2 regions of the Vibrio rhizosphaerae genome follow, and region 2 is predicted to be linked to the other one. Evidence: riboswitches for the same ligand, from Rfam matches in the RefSeq annotation. Region 2 holds a riboswitch; the other holds the start of a gene.

Region 1 (6,236 bases), on a different replicon from region 2:
GTCGTGTTATTGCCGGCGATAGAAAAGAGGACGGTTGCCAGATTGGCTAAAATCAGCGCTGAAATCAGGCTGATCGTGATAAATGCTATCCATTGCTGCCACCCATATTGACTATGAATGAGCAGATAATAAGCCGGATAAGAAACCACTAAGCCAGCCAATAATCCGCCCGAAAAGCTTTTCTTGGGAGAGGACAGATATTTGTCTGTGATCCATCCGACCAGCAATATCATCACAAGTAAGGTCACTGAATTGACTAAAGCAAATGGCTGGATGGGAAAATCTTTGGCTAAAATCGTACTGGAGATATTCTGTACATAGAACACGACCGCACCTGTTGCAGACACCAAACCAATCCTGACCGTCGTTCTTAAGTCGTTACTTAAGCGAGCTGGCTGTGAGGCCGGAAGCGCGGCTGGCAATCGAATGCGAAACCAGAAACTCATGGCAATGTTGACTGCCCCAATGATTAAAGGAATGCGCCATCCATAAGCTTGCATCTGGCTTTCGGACAAGGTGCCTTTCAGCCCCATGACGATTAAGACGGATGCAATCACCCCGACAATCGAACTGGCAACAATCAGACTGCTGAGACGCGCATGTTGTTCACGCTGACTCCCTTGGTGCAGGTATTGAATAATCGTCGGGTATTCGCCGCCAAAACTGAAGGCCTGAACCATTTGCAGGCATAAAAGGAGGACGACAAGGCTTTCTCCTAACATATTGACGGGCAAAGCCGCCATTAGCAGCGTTGCGCTGCCGGTCAGGCTACTGGTGATGATCAGGGCTTTTTTTCTTCCTTGTGTATCGGCAATTTTACCAATGACCAGCCCACCGAGCGGACGGATTAAAAATCTGAGTGCGAAAATCCCCCATACCATCCATTCAGAATGAACGATGCCGTGGCTGGACAGTAAATGAGACAGGTAAGGCGAAATGGCGGCATAAACTGCAATATCGTAAAACTCGAATGCATTGCCTGAAACAATCCCTAATCGTTGTGGCCAACTTAGCATGTTAATTCTCCATAATGATTTCAATCTGATTCCCATCGGGATCATGGGTGAAAAAATAAACAAAGCCCCCCAGTCGGGCCGTTTTAATATCTGTACAGGGGGCGAACTGAGAGAGCTGCTGACGTGTTGCTGTAATGTCGTCAACCTGAATCGCAATATGTGTTATCCCTATGGTTTGAATATCGGGTACCGACTCGATATTTGAGATTTGTGGTGCTGCACGTTGTATCGCAGGGAAACAGAACAGTTCGATAGCCAGACCGGTTTCGGCCGCCATCATGACAATTGAGACTTGTTCATCGCTGTAGCTTTTGAGTTTCGTGTAACCGAATTGTGCATAGAATCTCTGGCTTCTATCGAGATCCTGACAGGTTAAAGAGACGTGGTGTAAACATTCAGACATGCATCAAGGATCCCATGTTTTTGGAGTAACTTAAAAAAGGTGGCACGATTGCCGGTACAGCGGAGTTTTCTCTTGATGGTTTCAATGCGTTTTCGTTCTGCTGATTCACTGCAATGATGTTCCCAGGCGATTTCTTTGGGCGAGTGAAAAGATAGCAGGAGGCGAATGGTGCTCATCTCTTTCGCGGTCAGGACAATATCACCAAACCGGAAATGGTCCTGCTCATTCATATGAGTATTTTGCGTATTGGATAAAGCGGCAGTGGACTGATAGGGGAGTGTTGCAACCTGATGTTTCAGCCATAATTTGTGAGCATGATAAGCCAGATAGGGACGAAGGACTGCCAGTTGATGACTTTCCTGACTAGTGAGTTGACGGCGACAGGCTAAAGAGACGATTTCGGCGCGTTGTGAGCATAACCAGGTATAATCCACTTTGTCCGGGATACGATATTTGCTTAATAAATGATGATATTCTTCATCTTTGTCCCGCCACGATGAAATCCCCGGCGACATGCGTTTCCCCACGGTGGTGTTTAATCCTTGATCCCAGTAGCTGAGGTGCCAGTCATAATCTGTTGATAAGGTATAGATTTCTTGAGTGTCTAGTGAAACCACTGAATAACTGATATGTATGGCATCATCATATATTTTGGAAATAAGTCGGCTAAACTGGGTGCAAGCCTTTGCCATTTCTATTGAACTAACATCCATTTTGGGCGGGTTCCTATTTTAATGAGCATGCATATAAAAGAATTGGCAAGAGTATACTACTAGTTGCTATTCCATTTGCAACCTGTCAAAAAATACCACCTGTTTTTTATATTTTTTTGCGGCATGATCAAGTGATAACAATCAAATATTGGTTAGAGATGTGGCTTATGAACAGTACTCAACATAAACTTGATGAGATTTTTTTCTGGTGCAATGTGGTCATGGAGTGCCGTAAACACCAAGAAGCCTATCCGACTCAAAAGCAGGAAAGAGCCGCTTTGCTACGTTCTATCGAAGCATTACAGACAACAATCAGTCTGAATATGGAATCACTGATGATCGGTGACTCCAAAGGGCAAGCTTGAGATAATCATGAGCGGTAATCATGAGATGCAGCCGCACATCCTTGTCCAGCTATAGAACGTGACGGTCTGATCATAACTGACCGGATAGGCATTTTCTTTGGGGGTAATGACTGCTCCCGCATCGCATCCGAAAGCGATTTCTGAACAACGAATATCTCTGCAATTTTTACTCAATTCGCTCCAGCAGTACGCCCGCCTCCATATGGTGGGTATAGGGGAATTGGTCGAATAGCGCAAAACGTGTGACGTGATGTGTCTCACTCAGAACCATCAGGTTTTCTTTCAGGGTTTCCGGGTTGCAAGAAATATAAAGAATACGCGAATATTTCTGCACCATTTTGCAAGTATCGATATCCATACCGGAACGTGGCGGGTCAACAAAAATCGTTTCGCATTGGTAACTACTGAGTTCAACACCGGCATCTTTCAAACGACGGAATTCTCGTTTCCCTTCCATTGCTTGGGTAAATTCTTCTGCAGACATGCGGATGATTTGCACATTATCGATCTGGTTGGCGGCAATGTTATATTGCGCCGAATCGACGGAAGGTTTCGCGAGTTCTGTCGCCAGTACGCGATTGAAATTTTGTGCCAGCGCCAGCGAAAAATTCCCATTGCCACAGTAGAGTTCCAACAGGTCCCCCTGACTGTCCCGGGTGGAATCCACCGCCCATTCCAGCATTTTCTCGGCAATCCGCCCGTTGGGCTGCGTAAAACTATTTTCCACTTGTTGGTATGTGTAGGTTTGACCATGGACAGATAGTTTTTCGATCACGTAATCACGATCTAAGACCATCTTTATTTTTCGCGCCCGTCCGATGAGGTTCAGATTAAAACCTTGTTGGCACAGGGTGTCTTTTAAGGTTTGCGCAGCTTGCTGCCACTGTTCGTCAATCTGGCGATGGTAGAGCAGCGAGACCAGAATTTCTCCGCTGAGCGACGATAAAAAATCGACCTGAAACAGTTTGTGACGCAGAATGTCGTTGTCGCGAATCTGTTCGAGTAAAGCGGGCATCAATTGATTGATCAGTTGGCTTGCTGCCGGGAACTGATCAACGCGATATTTCTGACGGGTTTGCTGATCGAACATGATGTAATAGAGATCATTGCCTTCATGCCAGACGCGAAACTCAGCGCGCATCCGATAATGCTGTTCTGGTGATTCAAAAACGTCGAGTGCTGGCATGTGAAATTCAGAAAACATCTCAGTAAGCCGAGTGACTTTCTCTTGCAGTTGATTCTGGTAGCGTGCGGGATTTACATCAAGAGTAGCCATCGTATTACCTTTATTTTTACAGAACGAAACGCTTTACAGAGCGAACAATGAAAGAGCGCAGATTTTATTCAATTCCGTCATGATGTCCAGTCTGTTCGTGGATCCGCGGAGGATTTTCTTCATGAGTCGAGTGAATATCATCTGGACAAGCTTTATGTAGGCCAATACTATCGTGCCAGTTGGTACCCCCAAATGACAATATCTGTTTGTCAAATGGGGCGTTGAAAAGGGAATCTGGTGAAAATCCAGAACTGACGCGCAGCGGTAAATAGAAGACAAGATCTCAAGAGACACTGCATCGGATGTGGGAAGTCGAGATTTTGGCGGTTATCTCAGAGGTAATCATATTCTTAAGTCCGAAGACCTGCCAGCAACCGGGAGAGAACAGGAGCCCCGGTCAGATTAACGCGAATTCAGGATATAAAAATGAAAAAAACAGTTTTAGCGATCGCAGTGGTATCGCAGCTTTCTTGCGCCTTTTATTCTTATGCAGACAGTTTAAACGCAGACACCGACACAATGGTTGTGACTGCGAATCGGTTTGAGCAGCCGGCGAAATCGGTTCTAGCGTCTACAATCACAGTCACAAAGCAAGATATCGCCGCACTTCAGGCTCACAGTGCATTAGAGGTGCTGAGAACGTTACCTGGTGTGGAAGTCGTTTCTTCGGGAGGAAAAGCACAGGCGACCTCTATTTTTCTTCGGGGGACGGGGTCTAAACATACATTGGTGCTTCTTGACGGCGTACGAATTAATTCATCAACCAGTGGCGGATCTTCAATTGGTTTGATCCCAGCTTTTGCAATTGAAAAAATTGAAATTATCAAGGGACCTCGGGCCGCCGCCTATGGATCCGATGCCATTGGGGGCATCATCAGTATTACGACAAGTAAGGATTTTGCTTCGGAGCATCAGGCCCGTTTAGGCTATGGTTCACAGGATCATAGTTTGCTGGGATGGAAGAGTGTCGGTCAGTTGAATGACAATACTCATGGTGAAGTTATCGTATCGCAAGAGAAAAGCGATGGTTACAAAGTGTTGGCTGCCGCCCCTGATGGTGAAGAGTATGGGTATAAAGCTCAGACCTTCGTTGGCCATCTTCAGCATCAATTTGATGAACACTGGCAAGGTAAATTGACCCTTCATAAAGCAGATTATTATTCAGAATATGCTTCTGGTAAAAATATTGAACAGAAAAAGTCTGATACTGAATCTGAGCTTTTGGCCGGCTTACTTCGCTATTCTCAAGGTGATTTCTTCTCAGAGTTACAAATTTCAACGCGATATAATGAATCCGCGGATGGGTTGGCGAATGATTCTGATGCAAAACAGATCATCAGAACCCGTCAAAATGCATTAAGCTGGCTGAACAATAGCGTGTTTGCCAATATAGTTCATTTGCAGGTCGGGTTGGAGTACTCACAGGATAAAGCTGATTTACTCGGTGGTTATTCGGCGAGCTATGACGACACGGAAAAACATATGCGGTCAGTGTTTGTTACCTCGTCTACTGATATGAACGATGTAACGCTAGAAATCAGTGGCCGTTATGATAACTCCAGTACTTTTGGTCAGCATAAAACATGGAACGGCGGTATTGGTTACTGGATAACTGATGAACTGCAAATATTGGGGAACGTTGGTACGGCATATAAAGAACCAAGTTTTAATGACCTATATTGGCCGGATAGCGGTAAGCCAAATTTAAAACCGGAAGAATCGAAGTCAAGAGAGCTAGCGGTGAAAGGTTTTCATGATCTTCTGTCTTGGGAGTTATCGGTGTACCGAACAGACTTGAAGGATATGATCGATTGGAAAAATGTGGGGGGTAGTGTATTGAAGCCTTCCAATGTTGCCCGAGCTCGTATTGAGGGGCTAGAGCTGAGTGCGACGGTCGAGACTGGTCCGATTGAGCATAAATTAAGTGCTGCGTGGAAAAAAACGAAAGATGCATCCGATGGAGCCTTACTTGATAAAAGAGCTCAGAATAACTATAGCTGGGCTATGATTTATTCACAAAATCAGTGGCGCGGTACAGTCACAACTAATTATGTTGGTAACCGTGTCGACTCAAGTCAATGGTTAGGCGCTTATATTACCGTTGATACCGGTGTTTCTTATCAGTGGAATCGTCAAACATCTATAGGGATTAAAGTCGATAATCTTTTCGATGAAGACTATAAAACGGGCTATTACAGTTATGCTGACTCTTATTATAAAGGGAATGAAAGAACTGTTTTTGCTGAAGTTGGTTACCAATTCTAGTCATGCCGCCAAACCGCCTTCGGGCGGTTTGTTCTCTTTTGAAAATCATGATTGTCAAAATTGACGGGAAGCGTATCATGCGTTTTCATCTTTAGTATTTCGATGTAGTTCAACGTGTCCTCACAAGTTTCTAATATCTTAATTTTTGACTCCGGTGTCGGTGGCCTCTCGGTTTATCGCGAGATTCAGCAGTTGCTC
Region 2 (6,236 bases):
CAACTTTGTCGTGTGCGAACAGAAAGTCAAAATCCGGTGACTGACCATGACTGCTGGTGATGTAGAGATCGTTCATATCCATGCCGATTTCAGCAAACAGCATCTGAATCGAACTGATCCCGGGGACGACTTGCCTTTCATCGGGCGAAAAATGCTGGCAGATCCGTTTGCCGATCCCAAATAACATCGGATCCCCAGAAGCGAGCACCACGACCTGACGCGAAGCAAGTGCCGCCAGAGATTGCATCATGGCGTCGATACTGCCCGACATCGCTATCCGCTCCCCCTGAAAATCAGGGAATAGGCGCAATAATCTCGGCCAGCCGACCAACACCTCAGCCCGTGTAATCAACTGACGTGCCGCAAGCGTTAACATGTCCTCCCGCCCGGGGCCGGTGCCGACGACATAAATCATTGGTAATCCTCCAGAATGGCATCAATCGGTCGCTGCGAGCCTAAGATCTGATGGTCATAAGAAAACAGCACCACATCACACTTCAACGGATGACTGGCATAGCGCAGCATGTCTGCGATCCGCGTGCAGATCCGCTGCGCCAGCGCGGTATACACCGCCTGATAGCCATCCTGTTCAATCAATGCCAGCGCTTCTTCGGTGGTCGGACAGGCATAAACCTGTTGCAACAAAGCATTCGGTGCCCCCAGCAACGCCAGATGAGTGACCAGCGTTTCCATCCGGGCATCGGCAATATGCGAATGGGTATGAAAAACACCGGCGGCAATCTTAATCAGTTTGCCGATATGCCCGACCAGCAAAACTTGTTCAAATTCGAGACGATTGGCCTCTTGCAGCATGTAGCCGACAAAATTACTCATGGTCACGACCATTTCATGATTCAGATGCAGTTGCTGACGCACGAACCGCTCGCCATGATTGCCCGGGACCAAAATGACCCGGCGGTGTCCCTGTGCTTTTTTCTGCTCCAGCGCAATGGCTAACGAACGTTTCCAGCTCTCTTCAGACATCGGCGTCACAATCCCGGTAGTGCCGATGATCGAAATCCCGTTTTCAATCCCCAGCTTGGCATTGTAGGTTTGCCGGGCTCGCTCAATCCCTTCCGGGGCGAAAATCTCGACCGTTACGCCTTGATTCGGCCCGATGACCTCACGAACCGCCTGTTCAATGGTATGCCGCGGGGTTTTATTGATTGCCGCACTGCCGACCGGTAAACCAACCCCTTGCCGTGTCACGGTGCCGATACCTGCCCCGCCGATAATCTCAATCGCGGTTCCGGGATGGCGGCTCACCCGGGCGAAGATCAACATCCCGTGGGTGGCATCGACATCATCCCCGCCATCTTTGCGAATCGCGGCAACCGCTTCGGACTCGGCAACAGAGGCTTGTTCCACGCTCAGATGCAGAGACACACCGGAAGGTGTCACAATAGAGACTTGATGAATCAGTTGCTGACGCAGCAACATCAGCGCTGCCACTTTCGCTGCCGCGGTCGCACACGAGCCGGTGGTATAGCCCTTGCGATAAGCTTTCCCACGGTGCCAGATAAGATCCTGAAGTGCAGGTTCGGTCATCACGCCTCCTGCATGTGATACAACACCGCATTGACAATCGCGGCAGCGACATTGCTGCCGCCTTTGCGTCCGAGGGCTGTAATGAAAGGAAAATCGCTGTCGTACAGGGCTTGTTTCGATTCAGCCGCGCCGACAAAGCCTACCGGGACACCGATGGTCACAGGCCGGTTTGCACCGGCACTCTGCAGCAGCTGAAACAGTGCGGTCGGGGCATTACCGAACACAAACACCGCGTTTTCAGTTTCCGCCAATGCCTTGTCAACTGCGACCATCGAACGGGTTTTACCTTGTGCCTTGGCCGTCGCTGCCACATCCGGGTCGGCAATATAGCAACGCACCTCACAGCCAAACTGACGTAACAGGGATTTATTCATCCCGGCCAGCACCATGGTCGTGTCGGTATAAAACACACATCCGGCGGCAATCTGACCCGGTAAATCCGTCAACACCGTAGGGGAAAATTTCAGTATCTCCAGCCAGTCAAAATCGGCGGTCGTGTGAATCGCCCGGGTCATGATTTTTTTCTCAAGCGGATGATGAAAACGATAGGCCGGAAAATCGGTTTCAATGATCTGATCAATGATCTCGAAACTGGTCGCTTCAATTTGCTGCGGCTGTTGAATAAAAGGTTGCGGGGGCTGACTTGTTGTCTGACCTGAGTTGGCGTTCGCTTTCATAAACCATCAATCACTCTTAACTAAGAACCGTTGAACCCAGTCTTATTGCACCAAGACGGGTTGAACCAAGTTCGTTTTACGGGTGAATTGCGGGTATGAAGCAACTGTCTTCAAATCGACGATTTGAAGACTGCACCTTACTCGCTTCCCACCGAAGGAGTTACGGCATTGCTTCGACTCGTCTTCTGACTTAGCGTCAACCTTCCTGATCCCTTCCCGTTTACACAGTGGTTTGATCAGGTCGTCAGCATTACAGCAGCGGGGGCTGTGGAGGAATTGCACCTCACTTCCGATTTGATATCCCAATCACCGCCACATCGCATGAACCATGCGAGTCGAACACAGGCGGCAAGCCCTGACAGCCAGCACTTTCGCGCTGTATTTTCCAGGGGCTGAATATCAAATCATCATCAAAGCAATGATATTTATTCGTATGAACACACTGACAGAACAGGCTCAGATTGCATTGATAATCATCAATGTATCGTCACATAATCGCAGTAGTGCCGATTGTTCACAGATCGATTTCCCTTCGCCCAAAAATATTCATCTGTAGCCGATAAACCCCTGTCTGGATCAACGATCTTTTCTGACGGGCAGTGTTCAATAAACGAAAAGTTCAATAAACGAACGTTTAATAAGCGTAACGGTCACTCCGACCAATGAATATGAGGTAAAACGATGAAAGGCAAAGTATGGTTGGTGGGCGCCGGGCCGGGCGATCCGACATTGCTGACCGTGAAAGCACTTTACTGCATTCGTCAGGCCGAAGTGATCGTCTATGACCGTCTGGTCAGTGATGAGATTTTGCAGGAAGCGCCATCCCACTGCAAAATGGTTAATGTCGGCAAATTGCCTCATTATCATCCCATTCCTCAGGATGATATCAACGACTGCCTGATCCAGTTTGCGTTGCAGGGCCACAATGTGGTGCGTTTGAAAGGCGGCGATCCTTATGTGTTCGGTCGCGGCGGCGAAGAAGCCGAAGCACTGGCAGCATTCGATATTGCGTTTGAAGTCATTCCCGGCATCAGTTCAGCGATTGGCGGACTCGCCTATGCCGGGATTCCGGTCACGCATCGTGATTGTGCGTCGTCTTTTCATGTGGTCACCGGCCATTTGCAACAGGGCAAAGATCCGCTCGACTGGACACAGTTTTCCAGACTGGACGGGACGCTGGTGATTCTGATGGGCATGAGCCAAATCAAACACATCTGTCAACGGCTGATGGATGGCGGTAAACCGCTCAGTACCCCGGCGGCTGTGGTTCGTTATGCCAGCCGGGACAATCAGCAAGTGGTCACCGGCACTGTTGCCAATATTGCCCAGCGTGTAGAAGAAGCTCAGATCAAATCTCCCGCATTGATTGTGATTGGCGGTGTTGCGGCAAAACATGCCACGCTTTCGTTTCAGGCGACTTGTCGCCACATCAGCGAGCTGGCTGAGTTGATAGAATAAGGGGAAGCCGCCCTCTTCATACCGTTAGCGGACATGCGATGCTGTTCACGGTCAGATAGGCCTGTCCCTGATAGCGGTTGAGGGTGAGATGCGTCACACTCTGGTTCGGAATCGCCAGCCCGGTGTACCACTGCGGGTTGCGCCAGTCCAGCCCGAGTACATGCGCCAGTATGTAGCGAATCGGCCCGCCATGGGCAATGATCAAAGTATCATGCTGGCACTGTTCAAGCAGGGCTTCCCACGCTTCAGTCACTCGAGCCACGCCGTGGGCCAATGGTTCAGCCTCCGGCAAAGGGGCATGCGCCGGATCCGCCCAGAACTGTTCTAAGGTCTCCCATTCGTCTTGCAACGCATCAAACGGCACCCCGTCAAACCGACCGAAATGCTGCTCTTTGAACCGTTCATCTACCGTTAAATTCAGGGCCGGATTCAATGCCGTTAATTGTTCTGCCAAATCGCGGCAACGTGATAACGGCGAGCTATAGATGGTCTGAAACGGATACTGGCTCAGTAAAGCCCGTGCCATCGTTTGTTGGGTCACTTCATCGACACGGGCATCCGTATGTCCGTTCAGCGCCGGTTTGCCTTCGGTTTTCCCGTGTCGCAGCAAATATAAGTGAATCATCTGGTTTCCTTGAATCTCCGAGGATCCCAGCATAGCAATTTCTGCAAAAAGTACACTCGATTTTCAGAATGGAACAGCGCAGCTATTGTTGCAACAACCAACCTTCCTGAAATGAATTTGTGATCAGTTCAATAGTTCGGATGAATATTTCATCCGGTTGCATGATTCTCATCCCTAATTCGGTGACGATTCGCACAGAACAGACGGATCATACCATTCTACGCCTGCCGCATTCCTCCCGGTCATTTGAACAGGTGGAGGAGCACTCCGCCATGATTTGTTTCTATGCTAATGCGTGTTGATGTGTCGCCCCGTGAATTTTCAAACGATTGCGAGGCATGTTGACGAAACATGTTCACGAAACAATAAATACAAACTGAAATGGTTAGGATGAGAATATGAACAACAAATTATCGACCGGAATCATGCTATGCGGCTGCCTGTGGGGGCTCTCTCCCGCCTATGCACAAGATGCACCTAAAACCGCTTTTGTTCATTTATTTGAATGGCATTGGTCTGACATTGCGACCGAGTGCGAAGACTTTCTGGGGCCGAAAGGGTTTGCGGCCGTCCAGATTTCGCCGCCTCAGAAAAGCATCGATAAAGCGGCATGGTGGTCTCGCTATCAGCCCGTGAGTTACCAGTTTGATAACCGCAGTGGTAACCGCGAGCAGTTCAAAGATATGGTCAGTCGCTGTAAAGCGGCAGGCGTTGATATTTATCTCGATGCCGTGATCAATCATATGGCCGCGTTAAACCGTAGCTTCCCCGATGTGCCTTATGGCCCCAACGATTTCCACACCTGTACCGACAATATTAATTACGGGAATCGCTGGCAAGTGCAAAACTGCGATTTGGTCGGCCTGAATGACTTAAAAACCGAATCAGACGATGTGCGGCAAAAAATTGCGGACTATATGAATGATGCCATCAGTATGGGGGTTGCCGGTTTCCGAATTGATGCTGCCAAACATATTCCGGCAGGCGATATTGCTGCGATAAAAAGTAAACTCAACGGCAATCCATATATCTTTCAGGAGGTGATTGGCGCAGGCGGTGAGCCGATCCAGCCCTCAGAATATATTGGCAATGGGGATGTCACAGAGTTTAACTTTGCCCGTACCCTTGGCAGCAAATTTAAAAACGGCCACATCAATGAGCTGAAAGCGTTGAATCATTGGAGCGGCTGGCTCCCCAGCGAAGATGCCGTTGTATTTGTCACCAATCATGATGATGAACGCACCAATGCCAGCAACGAGCTGACCTATAAAGACCAAGGCAATTTATACATGCTCGGCAATGTGTTCATGTTGGCCTACCCTTATGGCTATCCGAAAATTATGTCCGGCTATCAGTTTAATCACAGTGATGATGCACCGCCGGCGACTGGTGTCCACTCAGGAAATGCCTGCCGCTTGAATGGCGGTGACTGGATCTGTACCCATCAATGGCGCGGTGTTGCCAATATGGTTGCCTTTCGCAACGTTACCGCCACGCAGCAACAAGTTACTCACTGGTGGGACAACGGTAGCAATCAGATCGCGTTCGGCCGTGGCGGACTTGGGTTTGTGGTCATTAATCGCAGTGATACCGCGGCACTGGACAAAACGCTGAATACCGGCATGCCTGAAGGGGACTACTGCGATATTATCTCCGGTAATTTTGACCCGAATCATGGTGCGTGCAGCGGCAATATCATTCACGTCGATAGTCAGGGTAACGCCACATTCCATGTCCCTTTGCAAAATGCAGCAGCGATTCACATGGGGACGAAAATCGATGGCGGAACACCACCACCGCAACCGAATGAACCCGTTCCTGCAACAGCAGTGAGTGCTCAGGCGATCTGCTACTACGACCACAATACCGCGTTGAATAGCCCCACCCTTTATTATTGGAACGTCGAGCCGATCGGCGCATTACAAGCC

The links. Region 2 has a riboswitch for cobalamin ahead of OCV37_RS18780 (cobalt-precorrin-8 methylmutase). Riboswitches for the same ligand answer to the same signal wherever they lie in the genome.
Region 1: another riboswitch for cobalamin. It lies ahead of OCV37_RS14305 (TonB-dependent receptor domain-containing protein); the one in region 2 lies ahead of OCV37_RS18780 (cobalt-precorrin-8 methylmutase).

What each region holds. Positions count from the first base shown of each region.
Region 1 covers NZ_AP024903.1:3,293,294-3,299,529, reverse strand. Annotated here, with positions in the region: gene OCV37_RS14330 (MFS transporter) at 1-1,016, opposite strand, end outside; gene OCV37_RS14325 (VOC family protein) at 1,018-1,419, opposite strand; gene OCV37_RS14320 (helix-turn-helix domain-containing protein) at 1,389-2,132, opposite strand; gene OCV37_RS14315 (hypothetical protein) at 2,300-2,497, shown strand; gene trmA (tRNA (uridine(54)-C5)-methyltransferase TrmA) at 2,664-3,773, opposite strand; cobalamin riboswitch at 3,937-4,159, shown strand; gene OCV37_RS14305 (TonB-dependent receptor domain-containing protein) at 4,200-6,038, shown strand; gene murI (glutamate racemase) at 6,153-6,236, shown strand, end outside.
Region 2 covers NZ_AP024904.1:828,880-835,115, forward strand. Annotated here, with positions in the region: gene OCV37_RS18770 (cobalt-precorrin-7 (C(5))-methyltransferase) at 1-415, opposite strand, end outside; gene cbiD (cobalt-precorrin-5B (C(1))-methyltransferase CbiD) at 412-1,548, opposite strand; gene OCV37_RS18780 (cobalt-precorrin-8 methylmutase) at 1,548-2,225, opposite strand; cobalamin riboswitch at 2,384-2,554, opposite strand; gene cobA (uroporphyrinogen-III C-methyltransferase) at 2,907-3,683, shown strand; gene OCV37_RS18790 (histidine phosphatase family protein) at 3,700-4,308, opposite strand; gene OCV37_RS18795 (starch-binding protein) at 4,707-6,236, shown strand, end outside.